One region of the Streptomyces sp. NPDC048255 genome, then DNA from elsewhere that is predicted to be linked to it. Evidence: riboswitches for the same ligand, from Rfam matches in the RefSeq annotation. Region 1 holds a riboswitch; each other region holds the start of a gene.

Region 1 (6,483 bases):
CCCGCTGCTGGTCGCCTGCGCGCTGCGCATCGAGCAGGCCGCGCTGCGCAGCGCGGGCCGCGGCGCGCGCGGTGCGGCGCCGCCCGGGCACACCCTGCTGCGCACCGGGATGGGCCCGCGCGCGGCCCGGCGGGCCGTCGCCAGGGCGCTGGACCGGCCGGGGATGGAGCGGGCGGCCGTCCTCGCGACCGGGTTCTGCGCGGGGCTGGTCCCCGGCATGCACCCCGGCGACCTGGTCGTCGCCGAGCAGACCCGGGACCCGCACGGCGACGTCACCTGCACCGGAACCGCCCTGCTCGCCGAGGCACTGGCCCGGGCAGCGCCCGGCCGGACCGTGCACATCGGCCCCCTGACCGGATCCGACCACGTCGTCCGCGGCCAGGAGCGCGCGCAGCTGCGCGCCACCGGCGCCATCGCGGTCGACATGGAGTCCGCGGCCACCTTGTGGACCGCCGCCGGCGGAGGCAGCCGTCCGGTTGCGGCCGTCCGGGTGATCGTGGACGCTCCGGAGCATGAGCTCGTCCGCATCGGCACGGTCCGCGGTGGAATATCGGCCTTCCGTGTACTGCGTGCCGTACTGCCCGCGTTTTATGACTGGCACCGTTCTTTGCTGCTCCCCAGGAGGTGAGCCAGATGGCCATGCCGCTGCGCCAGACCATCAGGGTCGGGACCTATCTTCTCGAACAGAAGCTCCGCAAGCGTGAGAAGTTCCCGCTGATCGTCGAGCTGGAACCGCTCTACGCCTGCAACCTGGCCTGTGAAGGGTGCGGGAAGATCCAGCACCCGGCCGGGGTGCTCAAGCAGCGCATGCCGGTCGCCCAAGCGGTCGGCGCCGTGCTGGAGTCCGGCGCGCCCATGGTGTCCATCGCGGGCGGCGAGCCCCTGATGCACCCGCAGATCCACGAGATCGTCCGGCAGCTGGTAGCCAAGCGGAAGTACGTATTCCTCTGCACCAACGCGATGCTGCTGCGCAAGAAGATCGAGAAGTTCACCCCGTCCCCGTACTTCGCCTTCGCCGTGCACATCGACGGCCTGCGCGAGCGGCACGACGAGTCGGTGGCCAAGGAAGGCGTCTTCGACGAGGCCGTCGCAGCCATCAAGGAGGCGAAGAAGCGGGGTTTCCGGGTCACCACCAACTCCACCTTCTTCAACACCGACACACCGCAGACGATCATTGAGGTACTCAACTACCTCAATGACGACCTCCAGGTGGACGAGATGATGATCTCGCCGGCCTACGCCTACGAGAAGGCCCCCGACCAGGAACACTTCCTGGGCGTGGAACAGACCCGCGACCTCTTCAAGAAGGCCTTCGCGGGCGGCAACCGGCGCCGCTGGCGGCTCAACCACTCGCCGCTCTTCCTGGACTTCCTCGAAGGGAAGGCGGATTTCCCCTGCACCGCCTGGGCGATTCCGAATTACTCCCTCTTCGGCTGGCAGCGCCCCTGCTACCTGATGAGCGACGGCTACGTGCCCACGTACCGCGAGCTGATCAACGACACCGACTGGAGCAAGTACGGCCGCGGGAAGGACCCGCGCTGCGCGAACTGCATGGCGCACTGCGGCTACGAGCCCACCGCCGTCCTCGCCACCATGGGCTCCCTCAAGGAGTCCCTGCGGGCGGCCCGGGAGACGATCGGCGGGAACCGGGACCGCTCGGCATGACCGCCGCCGGACAGGGCCCGGGCGAACGGGCGGGGCGCGGCCGGGGCAAGGGCTTCGACCTCGGCGCCCTGCTGGCCGAGCGCGGCGGCGAACGGTACGAGCTCCACGCCCGCCACCTCAACCACCAGCTGCCCCGGATGCTGCACACCATCGGCTTCGACAAGGTCTACGAGCGGGCCGAGGGCGCCCACTTCTGGGACGCCGAGGGCAACGACTACCTCGACATGCTGGCCGGGTTCGGGGTGATGGGCCTGGGCCGGCACCACCCGGTCGTCCGCCGGGCCCTGCACGACGTCCTCGACGCCCAGCTCGCCGACCTCACCCGCTTCGACTGCCAGCCGCTGCCCGGGCTGCTGGCCGAGAAGCTCCTCTCGTACAGCCCGCACCTGGACCGGGTCTTCTTCGGCAACAGCGGCACCGAGGCCGTGGAGACGGCCCTGAAGTTCGCCCGGTACGCCACCGGGCGGCCGCGGGTCCTCTACTGCGACCACGCCTTCCACGGGCTGACCACGGGCTCCTTGTCGGTGAACGGGGAGAGCGGCTTCCGGGACGGCTTCGCCCCGCTGCTCCCCGACACGAGGATCGCGCTGGGGGACCTGGCCGCCCTGGAGCGGGAGCTGGGGCGCGGGGACGTGGCCGCCTTCGTCGTCGAGCCCATCCAGGGCAAGGGGGTCCTGGAGGCTCCGCCCGGATTCCTGCTCGCAGCCCAGGAACTCCTGCACCGGCACAAGGCACTGCTGATCGCGGACGAGGTGCAGACCGGGCTGGGACGGACCGGTGACTTCTACGCGTACCAGCACGAGCCGGGCGTGGAGCCGGACCTCGTGTGCGTGGCCAAGGCGCTGTCGGGCGGCTACGTGCCGGTCGGCGCGACCCTGGGCAAGGACTGGATCTTCAAGAAGGTCTACTCGTCCATGGACCGGGTGCTCGTGCACTCCGCCAGCTTCGGTTCCAACGCACAGGCGATGGCGGCCGGGCTGGCCGTGCTGTCGGTCATGGAGGACGAGGAGGTGGTGGCGAACGCCCGGGCGACGGGGGACCTGCTGCGCGGGCGGCTCGCGGCCCTGGTGGACGAGTACGAGCTGCTGCACGAGGTGCGGGGGCGCGGGCTGATGATCGGCATCGAGTTCGGCCGGCCGTCCTCGCTGGGGCTGCGCAGCCGGTGGACCATGCTCCAGGCGGCCCGCAAGGGGCTGTTCGCGCAGATGGTCGTGGTGCCGCTGCTCCAGAAGCACCGGATCCTCACCCAGGTCTCCGGCGACCACCTGGAGGTGATCAAGCTGATCCCGCCGCTGATCGTGGAAGAACGGGACGTCGACCGGTTCGTCGGCGCCTTCCGCGCGGTCATGGACGAGGCGCACGGCGGGTCGGGCCTGATGTGGGACTTCGGGCGGACCCTGGTGAAGCAGGCGGTCGGCAACCGCTGACCGCCTGCTCCGGCGGGCCTCAGGCCCCGTCGGTCAGCAGCCGCTCGCGCAGCCGGTCGAGGGTCTCGGGCGTCAGTCCGAGGCCCTCGGCGAGGTAGCGCTCGACCCCGCCCCACCGCTTGTCGATGCTGTCGAAGGCGGCGTCCAGGTACTCGGCGCGGGCGTCGAAGAGCGGGGCGAGGAGCTCCATCACCTCGGGGGAGTGGGCCTCGACCGGCTCGCCGCTGCGGCGCACCCGGTAGCGCCGGTGCGGGGCGTTCGACTCCAGGTAGTCCGCCACGATCGCCTCGCGTTCGACGCCGAGCGCGAGCAGGGTGACGGCGATGGACAGGCCGGCCCGGTCCTTGCCCGCCGCGCAGTGCATCAGGGCCGGGACGCTGTCCTCGGCGAGGGCGTGCACGACCCGGCTGTGCTCGGCGGTGCGCTGCTCGATGATGGTGCGGTACGACTGCGCCATCCGGGCCGCGGCCTTGCCGTCGCCGAGGAGCGAGCGGAGCTGGCCGAGGTCGCCTTCGCGGACCATCTTCCAGAACTCCCGGCCGTCGGCGGGGTCCGACAGCGGGATGTTCACATTGCGTACACCCGGCAGTTCGACGTCCGGCCCCTCCAGTGAATGGTCGGCGTTGTTGCGGAAGTCGAAGATGGTGTGCAGGCCGAGCGATGCGAGGAACTCTGCATCGGTTTCGGTGGCATGTGCCAGATGTCCGCTTCGGAAGAGTCGTCCCGCCCTGACCCTCCGTCCACCGGAGGCCGGAAGTCCGCCCACGTCACGGAAATTGCGCACTCCGGACAGTTCGGGCTCCGGCACCGGCTCCGACCCGGGTCGTGCCGGCGGGGCCGGGGGTATCTGCTGGGTCACGGGAACTCCTCCGCATCGTCGGGTGGGTGTCCGAATTAGGCTACTTGGCAACAACTTGCCGTAGACGGAGGCGAGATCGGGTGCCTCTCCGTGAGCCAGATCATACGGTGACCGTGAGTGTCTGATCGCGAATGCCGAATTGCCCGGCAGGGACGGTTGTTGACGGTGGGGAATGGACGCAGGGTGACCGGAATTCCGCCGCTCCCTCATCCCTGTGAATCCGTCAGGGAATTCATGGCTTGTTACCTGCCGCCCGACTCGATTAGCTTCGCCCTCGATCCGGGTGGACCGCCGAATCCTGCCGCCGCCCGGAAACCGCACCCGACTATTCACGCGCGCGGCAGGAGCGGGGGAACCAGGTAAGCCGCTGTTCCGGATCTTTTGAACCGGGACGGCTCGGGGTGAAGCCGTACATATGGGGCCCGCGTTCCAGGGGTCCCGGGTGTACGGCCGGACATCTCCAGTCCGAACCCGACAGCTCACCTCGCAGGCGACGGAGAGGAATTCGCCATGCCCGCAAAGGGTAAGCACCGCCGTCCCAAGTCCGGTTCCATATCGCGCGGTTTCGCCGCCGCCGGCACCGGGGGCGCCGCCCTCGCGCTGCCGCTGATCGGTGCCGCGGGCGCCCACGCCGCCGGTGCGCCGACCGCCGCGACCGCCGCCACCCCGGTGGTGCAGGCCGTACAGACCGCCCCGCAGGCGGCCCCGCAGGCCGTGCAGCTCCAGGCCGCGCCGCAGGCCGCGCCGACCGTCTACACGGTCGTGCCGGGCGACTACCTCTCCAAGATCGCCGCCGAGCGCCAGCTGACCGGTGGCTGGGAGCAGCTCTACGCCGACAACCGCGAGGCCGTCGGCACCGACCCGTCGCTGATCCACCCGGGCCTGAAGCTGACGCTCGGCGCGAAGGGCGAGGCCGCCCCGGCCGAGGCCCCGGCCCGGCCCGCCCCCAAGGCGGCCCCGGCTCCGGAGAAGGCGGCCCCGAAGGCCTCCGGTTCCGGTGCCTCGGCGCCCTCGGCCAAGAAGGGCGCCGCCGACTCCGCCGCGCCGGCCAAGCAGAAGGCCGGCTCCTCCGCCGCCGAGAAGGCCCCCGCGGGCGCCGGCTTCGTGGCCCCCGTCAGCGGCGGCGTCTCCACCCAGTACAAGGTCGCCGGCGCCATGTGGTCCTCCGGCTACCACACGGGCGTCGACTTCATCGCCCGCTCCGGCACCACGGTCAAGGCCGTCGGCGCGGGCACCGTCGTCTCGGCGGGCTGGAGCGGCTCGTACGGCAACGAGGTCGTCATCCGGCACGCGGACGGCAACTACTCCCAGTACGCCCACCTGTCCTCGCTCTCCGTCTCGTCCGGCCAGAGCGTCACCGCCGGACAGCGGATCGGCCTTTCCGGTTCCACCGGCAACTCGACCGGGCCGCACCTGCACTTCGAGATCCGCACGAGCCCGTCCTACGGCTCGGACATGGACCCGATCGCCTACCTCCGTTCGAAGGGCGCGAGCCTCTGACGGCACCCGCCGCCGGAGCGGGAGACACACGTGAGGCCGGGGCCCGAGGGGGGTCCCGGCCTCACGTGTACTTATTCCTTATCCGTCAGGTGGTACAGATCACGGTCCGTCAACCCCTGCTTACGTTGGCGTAGGTCGCCCACGGCGGTGAAGGATGGGTTCCCGTGGCAGCGACGACGACGAAACTCAAGACCATCGGCTCGTACGCGGCGATCGGGGACAGCTTCACCGAGGGTGTCGGGGACCCGGGACCCGGGGATTCCTATCTCGGCTGGGCGGACCGGCTTGCCGTGCTCCTGGCCGATCGGCGCGACGAGCACGACTTCCGGTACGCGAACCTGGCCGTGCGCGGCAGGCTCCTCGACCAGATCGTGGCCGAGCAGGTGCCGCGGGCCAAGGCCCTCGCACCGGACCTCGTGACCTTCTGCGCCGGGGGCAACGACATCATCCGGCCCGGCAGCGACCCCGACGACGTGGCGGAGCGGTTCGAGGCGGCCGTGGCCGACCTCGCCGGGTCCGTCGGCCAGGTGATGATCACCACCGGCTTCGACACGCGGGGCGTGCCGGTCCTCAAGCACATCCGGGGCAAGGTGGCGACATACAGCGCGCACGTGCGCGCCATCGCCGACCGCTACGACTGCCCGGTGCTCGACCTCTGGTCGCTGAAGTCCGTACAGGACCGGCGGGCCTGGGACGCCGACCGGCTGCACCTGTCGCCCGAGGGGCACACCCGGGTGGCGCTGCGCGCCGCGCAGGTGCTCGGCCTGGAGGTGCCGACCGACCCCGACCAGCCGTGGCCGCCGCAGCAGCCGCGCGGATCGGTGGACGTGACCCGGGACAACATCCAGTGGGCGCGCGACCACCTGGTGCCGTGGATCGGCCGCCGGCTGCGCGGGGAGTCCTCCGGGGACCACGTGGAGGCGAAGCGGCCGGACCTGATGCCGCTGTAGGTACGGGCCGCGCGGTCACGGGGGTGCCGTGCGGCCAAGGGGGTGCCGGGCGGCGGGGTATGCCGCGCGGCCACGGGGATGC
Region 2 (6,483 bases), on a different contig from region 1:
GGGCAGCGGTGCACGATGGCGCGCAGCCCGCGCGGCGGGCGGCCGAGCTGCTGCTCGAACGCTTCGATGTCCGCGTCGGTCGGCTCGGTCCGGTCGGTCTGGGGCGGGGGCGTCTGCATGCCTGGAGGAAGTCTCTTCGTTCTCGTGGATGGGTGCGGTGCTCGGTGCGTACTCGGTACGCACTCGGTGCGGTGCTCGTCAGTCGCCGGGGCGGTCGGCCTTGTCGACGCCGTCCCAGACGTTCGAGTACCAGGGCCGGTCGGAGCCGGCCTGGCCGGTGCGGCGCGGTGCGGGACCGCCCGCTCCGGGGTCGTTCATGATGTAGCCGGTCTCCCCCGGACGGAGGTAGTGCAGGTGCTTGCGCGCCTGCTGCTCCGCGTAGGCGTCGTCCTGCCAGCGGGCCTTCTCGTCGCGCAGCCGCTCCAGCCGTTCGCGCGCGGCGGCGGCGGCCCGCTGCTGCTCCGAGATCTCCGAGCGCTGGGAGACGTACTGGCGCATCGGATACGCGAGGGCGACGACCAGCGTACAGAGGACGAGCACGAGCAGTGCGGCCCGGCCGGTGAGCCGGCTGCGGCGGACCTGGCGGCGCGACTGCGAGCGGTAGACGTGGGCGGCGGTCCGCTCGCCGAGCTGCTTGAGCCTGGTCGCGGTGGAGAAGGTGGAGAACCGATCCCGGTTCCCGGCCATTGATCCCGCCTCCCCTATGTACGCACTACGCAATACGTCCCCGCACACGGTACGGGACCGAGTGCGGGGACGTACGGAAGCAAGAGCGTGATTAGCCCTTGAAACGCGGGACGCCGGGCTTCAGGGCGTCAGCCCTTGAAGCGGGGGAAGGCGCTGCGGCCCGCGTACACCGCGGCGTCGTCGAGGATCTCCTCGATGCGCAGCAGCTGGTTGTACTTGGCGACGCGGTCCGAGCGGGCCGGGGCGCCGGTCTTGATCTGGCCGCAGTTCACCGCGACGGCGAGGTCGGCGATGGTGACGTCCTCGGTCTCGCCGGAGCGGTGGGACATCATGCACTTGAAGCCGTTGCGCTGGGCCATCTCGACGGCGTCGAGGGTCTCGGTCAGCGAACCGATCTGGTTCACCTTCACGAGCAGGGCGTTCGCGGAGCCCTCCTCGATGCCGCGGGCCAAGCGCTCCGGGTTGGTGACGAAGAGGTCGTCGCCGACGATCTGGACCTTGGAGCCCAGCTTGTCGGTGAGGGTCTTCCAGCCGGCCCAGTCGTCCTCGTACAGCGGGTCCTCGATGGAGACCATCGGGTACGCGGAGACGAGCTCCTCGTAGTACTCGGTCATCTCGGCGGCCGAGCGGGACTGGCCCTCGAACTCGTACTTGCCGTCCTTGTAGAACTCGGACGCGGCGACGTCGAGCGCGAGCGCGATGTCCTTGCCCGGGGTGTAGCCGGCCTGCTTGATGGCCTCGACGATGAGGTCGAGCGCGGCGCGGTTGGAGTCCAGGTTCGGCGCGAAGCCGCCCTCGTCGCCCAGCCCGGTGGAGAGGCCCTTGGTGTGCAGGACCTTCTTGAGGGTGTGGTAGACCTCGGCACCCCAGCGCAGCGCCTCGGAGAAGGACTCCGCGCCGATCGGGGCGATCATGAACTCCTGGATGTCCACGTTGGAGTCGGCGTGCGACCCACCGTTGAGGATGTTCATCATCGGAACGGGCAGCAGGTGCGCGTTCGGGCCGCCGAGGTAGCGGAAGAGCGGCAGGTCCGAGGCCTCGGACGCGGCGTGCGCGACGGCCAGGGAGACGCCGAGGATGGCGTTGGCGCCGAGCGAGCCCTTGTTGTCGGTGGCGTCCAGGTCGAACATGGCCTGGTCGATCAGGCGCTGCTCGGTGGCGTCGTAGCCGACGAGCTCCGGGCCGATCTGCTCGATGACGGCCAGGACGGCCTTCTCGACGCCCTTGCCCATGTAGCGGTTGGGGTCACCGTCACGGAGCTCGATGGCCTCGAAGGCACCGGTGGAGGCGCCGGACGGAACTGCAGCACGGCCGGTGCTGCCATCGTCGAGGCCAACCTCGACCTCGACCGTGGGGTTGCCTCGGGAGTCCAGGATTTCCCGGGCTACGACGACGTCGATGGACGGCACGAGCATCTCCTTCTGGGATGTGACGCTGGGTGTGCGGTGGCGTGTCAGGCCGTGGGACGGCCTTGCCGACTAGAGCCTAACCGGCTCCGGGCGCTCGGCCGCCCGACCGCCCGCCTCCTGGGACGAAAAAGGGCCCGAATACCCGTCTTCCGGGACATAGGACCCTTGCCCGGGGCGGTTCTGACGGCGCACACGCCACCGCCCGGCGCGTGGAAGGGACGCGCCGGGCGGTGGGTCGGTGCATGCGTTCAGCGGCGGGCCGCGAACTGTCCTGCGGTCATGACCGCAGTGTTCAGCTGAGCTTCAGCTTCTGACCGGGGAAGATCAGGTCGGCGTCCGCCACGATGTCCTTGTTCAGCTCGTGGAGGTGCTGCCAGCCGCCCTGGACGCCGTTGGCCTCGGCGATGTTGCCGAGCGTGTCGCCGGGCTTGACCTCGTACGAGCCGTTGCCGGTCTTCGGGGCCTCGGTCTTGGGGGCCTCGGTCTTCGGGGCCTGGGCCTTCGGCTTGGCCGGGGCGGCCTCGGTGCGCTCGGAGCGGGTGGCCGGAGCCTCGGAGCGCTTGGTCTCCTTCTTCGGCTCGGCCTTCTTCTCCTGCTTCTTCGGCTCGGCCTTCGGCTTGGCGGGGGCCTCGGCCGCGCCGCCACCGGTGTACGAGGAGTTGGACAGGCCGACGCCGCAGGACGGCCAGGCGCCCTTGCCCTGGCCCTTGAGGACCTTCTCGGCAATGGCTATCTGCTGGGACTTGGTGGCCTGGTTGGCCTGGGCGGCGTACGCCTTGCCGCCGTAGCCGGCCCAGGTGGAGGACGAGAACTGCAGGCCGCCGTAGTAGCCGTTGCCCGTGTTGATGGCCCAGTTGCCACCGGACTCGCACTGCGCGACACGGTCCCACTCGGAGGCCGTGGCGGCGCTGGCGGAGCCGGCCGCCATCAGGGGGGCGGCGACTGCCACACCGGTGACACCGGCGAGCGTGACGATGCGAGCGGCCTTGGAGGCGCGGCGGTGCTTGCCCTTGCCGGAAAGCAGCATGGAGTTTCTCCTCACCGACGCCTGCGAGGTGAGCTGTCGGGTTCGGGCGAGTGAGTTGCCCGGACGCGCGACCAGCGCACGCCTTAACCCCTAGCCGGTGGCGTGACCGTCTCTCAACGGCCGCTCCCGGCGCCTACCTTGGTTCCCCCGCTCCTGCCTTCGGCGCTTGACGCGACGACTGTTCCCCCCGTCCGCCGGCAGGATTCGGCGATGCGGTCGAAGGAGCTCGCGGTGGCGAGCGATTCAGAAGGTAGACAGGTCTCTCCCCGATGTTCAACGAGCCACATCGGGGAGAAACGACCCCTACTTGCGCCCTCCGCAAGGGTGTTTGCGCAGGTGAGGGCGGGGTTTGCAGCAGCTTCCGGGCGGGACACGCCAGTTGACCTGAAGAGACACATGTCTCACTTACAGAAAACCGACAATCATCCTTTTCCGGATGCCCGAAGTGCCCCTATTGCTTGGTTAGATCCAGATTCTGCCCAGGCTTGATCAGGTCGGCATCCCCGCCGATGACCTGCTCATTGGCCTGGTAGAGGGCGTTCCAGCCCCCCTTGAGCCCCTTGGCGTCCGCGATGGCGGTCAGGCTGTCGCCCGCCTTCACCGTGTACGTGGGGTCCGACGCGGCATCAGGCGCGGCGGGAGCCTCGACCGCGGGCGTGCCACGGTGCTTGCCGCTGCCCTCGGCAGGGGCGGACGGGTCGGCGGAGGCGGGCGGGACCGTCGGGTCGGCCGAGGCGCCCGGGGTCGCCGGGACCGTGAGGTCGGACGGGGACGGGGAAGTGGTGGGGGCCGTGGGCGCCGTCGGGTCCGGGGAGGGAGCCGGAGTGGTCGGGTCCACCGGAGCGGTGCTCTCGCCGCCCGGGACCTCGGGGCTCGCCGGAGCGGACGGGTCCACCGTCGGGGGGAAGTCCGGCGCGGGCATGACGGGCAGTCCGAGGGAGGGCGCGAGCGGGCCGTCCGGGATCGCGGGCGCAGGGGTCCCGGACGGGCTCGGCACCGGGGTCGGAGCCCCGAAGTCCGTGGCCGGCGCACCCTGTCCGGCGGGCGGCACGACATCGTCCGGGCGGGACGGGGAGGGCGCGACGGGCCCGGAACCGCCGGGCAGGCCGGGGTCCACCTCGGGGGCCGGGCCCTGCTGGGTCAGCCCGGCCGAGGCCGCGCACAGCGGCCACGCCTGCGGCCCCTGGGAGGCCAGCACCCGCTCGGCCACGGCTATCTGCTGGGACCGGCTCGCGAGGTCGGGCCGCTCGGCGAAGTCGAGCCCGCCGGCGCTCTGCCACTGCTCCTGGGTGAACTGGAGCCCGCCGTACGCGCCGCTGCCGAAGTTGGCGCTCCACGTGCCGCCGCTCTCGCACTCGGCGACCTTGTCCCACGTGGACGTGTCGGCAGCCGTGGCGTTGGTGGCGGCAAGCAGTGGCAGGGCCAGTGCTGAGCCAGTGACTCCGGCTGTGACTACCAGCGCGGGGACCTGGCGGGGGCGTCTGTGGCGGCCGTTCCCGGAACGCATGAGGGTGCACCTTTCGCATAACGGCGGGGTAACGGCAGAACCTAGCCTCCTTCGAACGGTTGTCACAAGTTCCGCCGGTAACTGACTTCCGGTCAGCGCGCCTTCAGTCGTTCCGGGGTGTGAAGCGGACCGGAAGGGTGCGCAGGCCACGCATGATGAGCCCGCCCCGCCACCGCAGGTCTTCGGGGGGAATGGCAAGTTCCAGATCGGGCAGACGCGTCAGCAAACTCGCGAGCGCGGTCTGCCCCTCAAGCCGCGCGAGCGGAGCGCCCAGGCAGTAGTGGATCCCGTGCCCGTAGCCGAGGTGCTGGTTGTCGGTCCTGGAGAGGTCGAGGGTGTCCGGTTCGGCGAACCGCTCGGGGTCCCGGTCGGCGGCCGCGAGGACGACCAGCACCGGATCGCCGGCCGCGATCTCCCGGCCGCCGAGGGTCAGCGCCTCGGTGGCGAACCGCCAGGTGGCCAGCTCCACGGGGCCGTCGTAGCGCAGCAGCTCCTCGACCCCGGTCTCCAGCAGGGCGCTCTCACCGGCCGCGAGGGAGCGCTGGAGGCGCTCGCGCTGGCCGGGGTTCATGAAGAGGGAGTGGACCCCGTTGCCGATGAGGTTCACGGTCGTCTCGAAGCCCGCGAAGAGGAGGATGAAGGCCATGGCGGTGGCCTCGGCCTCCGTCAGGTGGTCGCCGTGGTCGCTGGCCCGGATCAGGTCGGAGATCAGATCTTGCCCCAGATCATCCCTTTTGCGGTGGATGAGTTCGCCGAGATAGGTGCGCATCTGCTTGACCGAGCGGGCCACCCCGCCGCGCGGCCCCCCGCCGTGGCGGATCATCATCCCGGCCCAGTCCCGGAAGTCGTCCTGGTCCTCGCGCGGTACGCCGAGCATCTCGCAGATGGCGTAGATGGGGAGCGGGAAGGCGAACTCGTGGATGAGGTCCGCCTCGCCCCTGGCGGAGAACTGATCGATGAGGTGGTCGGTCAGCTCCTGCACGCGCGGGGTGAACTCGGCGACGCGGCGCGGGGTGAAGGCCTTCGAGACCAGCCTCCGCAGCCGGGTGTGGTCCGGCGGGTCGATGTTGAGCAGGTGCGTCATCAGCTCCGCCTTGCGCTCCCCGGGGATCCCGGTCCTGCCCTTGGCGTGAGCCGATCCCTCGTGGTGCGCCGGATTCTTGCTGAGCCGCTGGTCGGCGAGGGCCTGGCGGGCATCGGCGTACCGGGTGACCAGCCAGGCCTCGACCCCGCTGGGCAGCTTGGTGCGGTGCACCGGGGAGTGCTCGCGCAGCCAGGCGTACGCCGGATAGGGGTCGGTCGCGAACTCCCAGTCGAAGAGGGTCGGACCCTCGGGTACGGGGGTGTCGGCTGGGGTTGCGGGAGTCTGCTCGTGCACCTGATGACCGTATCCCGGCCCGCACCCGGCACCCCATATGGGCTGTTCGTCGCGGCTGTCCGTAGATCCCCCATCACTTGACCTCACGTTCCCCCGCGTTCCTACTTTCGGTTTTGTGGATGTGAGGATCTTGAAAAGCAGCTTCGCGGTGGTGGAGAGACGGGCCGAGCACGCGGTCAAGTTCTTCTACTCCCACCTCTTCTGGCACAACCCCGGCATCCGTGACCTCTTCCCGGCCTCCGCCGAGGACATGGAGCGCCAGCGGGACCGGCTCTTCGCCGCGCTCACCCACGTGATCGCCCACCTGGAGGACGAGAGCCTCCTCCCCTATCTCCGCGACCTCGGGCGCGACCACCGCAAGTTCCTGGCCGGCCCCGAGCACTACGCGGCCGTCGGCTCCAGCCTGCTCGCCGCGCTCGCCGCGACCTCCGGCGACGCCTGGAACCCGGACGTGGAGAAGGCCTGGGCCGAGGCG
Region 3 (6,483 bases), on a different contig from region 1:
GAGGCGGATGACCTCGTCGATGTCGATGAGCGCCACCAGCAGGCCCTCGACCAGGTGCAGCCGGTCGCGGCGCTTGGTGCGGCGGAACTCGCTGCGCCGGCGGACGACCTCGAAGCGGTGGTCCAGGTAGACCTCCAGGAGCTCCTTGAGGCCCAGCGTCAGCGGCTGCCCGTCCACCAGCGCCACGTTGTTGATGCCGAAGGACTCCTCCATCGGCGTCAGCTTGTACAACTGCTCCAGGACGGCCTCGGGGTGGAAGCCGTTCTTGATCTCGATGACCAGGCGCAGGCCGTGCGAGCGGTCGGTGAGGTCCTTGACGTCGGCGATGCCCTGGAGCTTCTTCGAGCCGACCAGGTCCTTGATCTTCGCGATGACCTTCTCGGGGCCGACCGTGAAGGGCAGTTCGGTGACGACCAGGCCCTTGCGGCGCGCCGTGACGTTCTCCACGGCCACCGTCGCGCGGATCTTGAAGGTGCCGCGGCCGTTTTCGTACGCGTCCTTGATCCCGGAGAGGCCCACGATGCGGCCGCCGGTGGGCAGGTCGGGCCCCGGCACGAAGCGCATCAGCGCCTCGAGGTCCGCGTGCGGGTGGCGGATCAGGTGGCGGGCGGCCGCGATGACCTCGCCCAGGTTGTGCGGGGGCATGTTGGTGGCCATGCCGACGGCGATTCCGGAGGCGCCGTTGACGAGCAGGTTCGGGTAGGCCGCGGGCAGTGCGACCGGCTCCCGCTCCTGGCCGTCGTAGTTGGCGGTGAAGTCGACGGTGTCCTCGTCGATCGACTCCGTCATCAGTGACGTGGCGTCGGCCATCCGGCACTCGGTGTAACGCATCGCGGCCGGCGGGTCGTCGTTGCCGAGCGAACCGAAGTTGCCGTGGCCGTCGACGAGCGGCAGCCGCATCGAGAAGGGCTGGGCCATGCGCACGAGCGCGTCGTAGATGGACGCGTCGCCGTGCGGGTGGAGCTTGCCCATGACCTCGCCCACGACGCGGGCGCACTTCACGTAGCCGCGGTCGGGGCGCAGGCCCATCTCGTTCATCTGGTAGACGATGCGCCGGTGCACCGGCTTCATGCCGTCCCGGGCGTCGGGGAGTGCACGGGAGTAGATCACCGAGTACGCGTACTCGAGGAAGGAGCCCTGCATTTCGTCGACGACGTCGATGTCGAGGATCTTCTCCTCGAAATCCTCCGGCGGCGGGGTCTTCGTGCTGCGGCGGGCCATCGCTGCGCGGCTCCTTAACCAAGAAAGGGGTGTGCTGGGGGTCTGGCTGGTCTTGCAGGTCTTGCTGGGTCGGGCGGGTCTGACGGGTCTGGCGGTTCGGCTGGGTCCGGCCGGGGCTCACGAGGTGCCCGACCGTGGTCGACGCGGACCATTGTGGCCCGAGGCACCGACAACGCGGACTCCGACCCAGGTGTGACCCGGGAACTTATCCGGCGGCCGACGCGCTTGCATACAGTGGCAGGTCTGACAGAAATCTCTGCATCGCGATCGAAGGGACCACATGCCCATGGGTCACACGGCCACAGCTCAGGCCGGCTCCGGCGGCCTGACAGCGACCGAGCACCGGCTGGCCAACGGCCTGCGCGTGGTGCTTTCCGAGGACCACCTGACCCCGGTCGCCGCGGTCTGCCTCTGGTACGACGTCGGCTCGCGCCACGAAGTCAAGGGACGTACCGGCCTGGCTCACCTCTTCGAGCACCTGATGTTCCAGGGCTCGGCGAGCGTACCCGGCAACGGGCACTTCGAGCTGGTCCAGGGCGCGGGCGGTTCCCTCAACGGAACCACCAGCTTCGAGCGCACCAACTACTTCGAGACGATGCCGACCCACCAGCTGGAGCTCGCGCTCTGGCTGGAGGCGGACCGGATGGGCTCACTGCTGGCCGCCCTGGACGACGAGTCCATGGAGAACCAGCGCGATGTCGTCAAGAACGAGCGCCGCCAGCGGTACGACAACGTCCCGTACGGCACCGCCTTCGAGAAGCTGACCGCCCTGGCGTACCCGGAGGGCCACCCGTACCACCACACCCCGATCGGCTCCATGGCCGACCTGGACGCCGCCTCCCTGGAGGACGCGCGGACCTTCTTCCGCACGTACTACGCGCCCAACAACGCGGTGCTGTCGGTCGTCGGCGACATCGACCCCGAGCAGACGCTCGCCTGGGTCGAGAAGTACTTCGGCACCATCCCGGCGCACGACGGCAAGCAGCCGCCCCGCGACGGCTCGCTGCCCGAGGTCATCGGGGAGCAGCTGCGCGAGGAGATCGTCGAGGAGGTGCCGGCGCGCGCCCTGATGGCCGCCTACCGGCTCCCGCACGACGGCACCCGCGAGTGCGACGCCGCCGACGTGGCGCTGACCATCCTGGGCGGCGGCGAGTCCTCGCTGCTCCACAACCGCCTGGTACGCCGCGACCAGACGGCCGTCGCGGCCGGCTTCGGCATGCTGCGGCTGGCCGGGGCGCCCTCGCTGGGCTGGCTCGACGTCAAGACCTCCAGCGGCGTCGAGGTCCCCACCATCGAGGCGGCCGTGGACGAGGAGCTCGCGCGCTTCGCCGCCGAGGGCCCGACGGCCGAGGAGATGGAGCGCGCCCAGGCGCAGCTGGAGCGGGAATGGCTGGACCGGCTGAGCACGGTGGCCGGCCGCGCCGACGAACTGTGCCGCTTCGCGGTCCTGTTCGGCGACCCGCAGCTGGCGCTGACCGCCGTCCAGCGCGTCCTCGACGTCACCGCCGAGGAGGTGCAGGCCGTGGCCGCTGCCCGGCTGCGCCCGGACAACCGCGCGGTGCTGGTCTACGAGCCCATCGCGGCGGACGAGAACGACGAGCCCAACCAGCACGACGAGAACGAGGGGGCGGAGCAGTGAGCGACACCGCAGCCGTCACGATGACCTTCCACCCGCAGCCGCAGGCCGGGGAGCCGCAACCGTGGGCCTTCCCGGCGCCCGAGCGCGGGAAGCTGTCCAACGGCCTCACCCTGCTGCGCTGCCACCGCCCCGGCCAGCAGGTGATCGCGGTCGAGGTCAACCTCGCCGCCCCGCTGGACGCGGAGCCCGAGGGCCTGGACGGGGTGGCCACCATCATGGCCCGGGCACTGTCCGAGGGCACCGACAAGCACTCCGCCGAGGAGTTCGCCGCCGAGCTGGAGCGCTGCGGCGCCACGCTCGACGCGCACGCCGACCACCCGGGCATCCGGGTCTCCCTGGAGGTCCCGGCCTCCCGGCTGGCCAAGGCGCTCGGCCTGCTCGCCGAGGCCCTGCGCGCGCCGGCCTTCGCCGACGCCGAGGTCGACCGGCTGGTGCGCAACCGGCTCGACGAGATCCCGCACGAGCTGGCCAACCCGCAGCGCCGCGCCGCCAAGCAGCTCTCCAAGGAGCTCTTCCCGGCCACCCTGCGGATGTCCCGCCCGCGCCAGGGCACCGAGGAGACGGTCGCCCGGATCGACTCCGCGGCCGTACGCGCCTTCTACGAGGCCCACGTACGCCCCGCCACGGCCACCGCGGTGGTCGTCGGCGACCTGACCGGCATCGACCTGGACGAGGTCCTCGCCGACACCCTGGGCGCCTGGACGGGCAACTCCGCCGAGCCCCTCCCGGTTCCGCCGGTGACCGCCGACGACACCGGCCGGGTGGTCATCGTCGACCGGCCCGGCGCGGTCCAGACGCAGCTGCTGATCGGCCGGATCGGGGCGGACCGGCACGACCGGGTCTGGGCGGCCCAGGTGCTCGGCACGTACTGCCTCGGCGGCACCCTCACCTCCCGCCTGGACAAGGTGCTGCGCGAGGAGAAGGGGTACACGTACGGCGTGCGCGCCTTCGGCCAGGTCCTGCGCTCCACCGCCGACGGCAAGGGCGCCTCGATGCTCGCCATCAGCGGCTCGGTGGACACCCCCAACACGGGCCCGGCGCTGGAGGACCTCTGGAAGGTGCTGCGCACCCTCGCGGAGGGCGGTCTGACCGACGCCGAACGGGACGTGGCGGTGCAGAACTTGGTGGGCGTGGCCCCGCTGAAGTTCGAGACGGCGGCCTCCGTGGCCGGCACCCTCGCCGACCAGGTGGAGCAGGAGCTCCCGGACGACTACCAGGCGCAGTTGTACGCGCGGCTGGCCGAAACCGGCACCGTCGAGGCGACTTCCGCGGTGGTGAACGCCTTCCCGGTGGACCGGCTGGTCACGGTCCTCGTGGGCGACGCCTCGCAGATCGAGGAGCCGGTGCGGGCCCTCGGGATCGGTGAAGTGAGCGTCGTCACCAACTGACGGATACGGAAGGGGCTCTGGCGGTTTGTTCGCCAGGGCCCCTTTTGTCCGTTTAATGGGGAGGTTGCTTTTATGTGGTGTGGCGTACGCAACAAAAAGGCGCGTCTGTTTGGCGATTGACTGATGATCCGCCTAGCGTCGGCCCTGCTGTTCGTCAGTTGTACCCGCCGCATCCGCGGCACCGGACAGCGATCGCCGAGTCCCCGTCAGGCGCGAGCCTGGGGAGCCGGGGACCCACATGTGTCCCTGGGGTGAATCGGACCGCCTCGCAAGAGGAGGCCCGTAGGAGACCTTCCTGCTCCGAACCCGTCAGCTAACCCGGTAGGCGAGAAGGAAGGAAAGGATCAACCCCTTCATGGCGTTTGGCAGTCGTCCCGCCGGTTCCGGTAAGCACCGTGGCTCCAGCCGTCTGAGCCGCAAGACCGCCGGCTACGCCGGTATCGCCGCCCTCGCCACCACGGGCGTCGTGGGCACCCTCGCCGGTCCCGCCTTCGCGGCGGACAACAGCGACAACTCCGTCCAGGACAACGCCCTCGGCGCCGTCGTCGTGGCCGAGGACCTCGCGAGTGACGTCCAGGACCAGGCCGAGTCCCAGCAGCGCGCCGCCGAGCACGCCGCGGCCAAGGCCCAGGCCGAGGCCGACGCCAAGCAGCGCGCCTCCGAGGCCAAGCGCCTCGCCGAGGCCAAGGCGAAGGCCGAGCGCGAGGCCGCCGAGCGTGCGGCCCGCGAGGAGGAGCGCAAGCGCCTCAACACCTTCGTCGCCCCCGTCGGCGGCGGGATCAGCACCCAGTACCACGCGGGCGGCGGCATGTGGTCCTCCGGCAGCCACACCGGCATCGACTTCCGCGCGGCCTCCGGCACCTCGGTCCACGCGGTGGGCCTCGGTACGGTCGTCGAGGCGGGCTGGGGCGGCGCGTACGGCAACAACGTCGTCATCAAGCACAACGACGGCACGTACACCCAGTACGGGCACCTGGCCTCGCTGAGCGTCTCCGTCGGCCAGCAGGTCACCCCGGGCCAGCAGATCGGCCTGTCGGGCTCCACCGGCAACTCGAGCGGCCCGCACCTGCACTTCGAGGCCCGTACCGGCGCCGACTACGGCTCGGACATCGACCCGGTCGCCTACCTGCGTTCGCACGGCGTCAGCCTCTGACCCGTCCGCAGCGCTCGCGCTCACCGCTTCTTCGAAGACCCCGGCTCCCCGAGCCGGGGTCTTCGCGTTGGTGTTGCGCAGCGCGGTAAATGTTTCGTATTTCCGGCCGCCCTCGGAAAATATCGTGTGTTGCAATAGAGTCTCAGTACGCGCATGTGTGTTCCATGGCGACGGCAGTCGGAAATAAGCGGAGGTCCGGTCTTGCGTATTCCTGCGCACGCGGTATGCACGGCAATTCGCGACGACATCGTCTCCGGGGTCTTCGAACCGGGCAGCAGACTGACCGAAGAGGTACTGGCCCGCCGGTACGGGGTCTCGCGCGTCCCGGTCCGCGAGGCCCTGCGGACCCTGGAGTCCGAGGGGTTCGTCACGACGCGGCGCCACGCGGGCGCCTGCGTGGCCGAGCCGACCGGGCAGGAGGCGGCCGATCTCCTGGAGCTGCGGATGCTCCTGGAGCCCCTGGCGGCCGCCAGGGCCGCCCGGCGGCGCACCGAGGCACACCTCAAGGTGCTGCGCGGGCTGGTCCGGCTGGGCCAGGAACGGGCCAGGCGGGGCCAGGGGGAGGACCTGCGGTCCCTGGGCGCCTGGTTCCACGAGACGCTCGCGCAGGCCTCCGGCAGCCCCGGGCTGATCGCGCTGCTTACCCAGATGCGGCACAAGATCGCCTGGATGTACGTGGTGGGGGCCCCGGAGCGGCCCGTGGAGTCCTGGGCGGAGCACGGCGCGATCGTGGACGCCGTGGCGCGCGGGGACGCCGAGCGGGCCCGGACGCTGACCGCGGTCCACGCCGACCGGGTGGCCGGGGTGCACCGGCTGCGGCCGCGGGCCGCGGTGAGCACTTCGCAACCTGCCGTAAACATGTCGAGCGGTCGGCATTAACAGGGGCCGTATACAAAGGGCTGGTATCCGGTCCGCGCATTCACTGCGCGGCGGTCGGCCGGCAGTCGGCTGAATTCCGCCGTGCCGAATTCCTGCGGAGCGTTTTGATGTGCGGCTGGTTTATGCGCGCGGCTGGTTTATGCGCGCGGCCGGTCCGTGTGGGCAACGGGCCGGTTCATGTGCCGGCCTTTTGCCGTGCGCGC

What was found. A riboswitch is a leader RNA that binds a small molecule or an ion and turns the genes downstream of it on or off. The one in region 1 is predicted to bind cyclic di-AMP.
Positions count from the first base shown of each region.
Region 2: it holds a riboswitch for cyclic di-AMP, as region 1 does, so the genes downstream of both, AB0D94_RS17635 (transglycosylase family protein) here and AB0D94_RS30850 (LysM peptidoglycan-binding domain-containing M23 family metallopeptidase) in region 1, are expected to answer to the same signal.
Region 3: it holds a riboswitch for cyclic di-AMP, as region 1 does, so the genes downstream of both, AB0D94_RS17990 (M23 family metallopeptidase) here and AB0D94_RS30850 (LysM peptidoglycan-binding domain-containing M23 family metallopeptidase) in region 1, are expected to answer to the same signal.

Region 1 is NZ_JBEZMA010000057.1:21,654-28,136, reverse strand. It holds gene AB0D94_RS30870 (1-hydroxy-2-methyl-2-butenyl 4-diphosphate reductase) at 1-628, shown strand, start outside; gene hpnH (adenosyl-hopene transferase HpnH) at 634-1,665, shown strand; gene AB0D94_RS30860 (aspartate aminotransferase family protein) at 1,662-3,092, shown strand; gene AB0D94_RS30855 (tyrosine-protein phosphatase) at 3,112-3,951, opposite strand; cyclic di-AMP (ydaO/yuaA leader) riboswitch at 4,264-4,457, shown strand; gene AB0D94_RS30850 (LysM peptidoglycan-binding domain-containing M23 family metallopeptidase) at 4,462-5,451, shown strand; gene AB0D94_RS30845 (SGNH/GDSL hydrolase family protein) at 5,616-6,401, shown strand.
Region 2 is NZ_JBEZMA010000019.1:75,474-81,956, forward strand. It holds gene AB0D94_RS17620 (DUF501 domain-containing protein) at 1-119, opposite strand, end outside; gene AB0D94_RS17625 (septum formation initiator family protein) at 199-687, opposite strand; gene eno (phosphopyruvate hydratase) at 816-2,102, opposite strand; gene AB0D94_RS17635 (transglycosylase family protein) at 2,389-3,123, opposite strand; cyclic di-AMP (ydaO/yuaA leader) riboswitch at 3,127-3,298, opposite strand; gene AB0D94_RS17640 (transglycosylase family protein) at 3,575-4,630, opposite strand; gene AB0D94_RS17645 (cytochrome P450) at 4,734-6,008, opposite strand; gene AB0D94_RS17650 (globin domain-containing protein) at 6,130-6,483, shown strand, end outside.
Region 3 is NZ_JBEZMA010000020.1:30,022-36,504, reverse strand. It holds gene AB0D94_RS18005 (DNA topoisomerase IV subunit A) at 1-1,221, opposite strand, end outside; gene AB0D94_RS18000 (pitrilysin family protein) at 1,508-2,860, shown strand; gene AB0D94_RS17995 (pitrilysin family protein) at 2,881-4,248, shown strand; cyclic di-AMP (ydaO/yuaA leader) riboswitch at 4,432-4,591, shown strand; gene AB0D94_RS17990 (M23 family metallopeptidase) at 4,604-5,401, shown strand; gene AB0D94_RS17985 (GntR family transcriptional regulator) at 5,603-6,280, shown strand.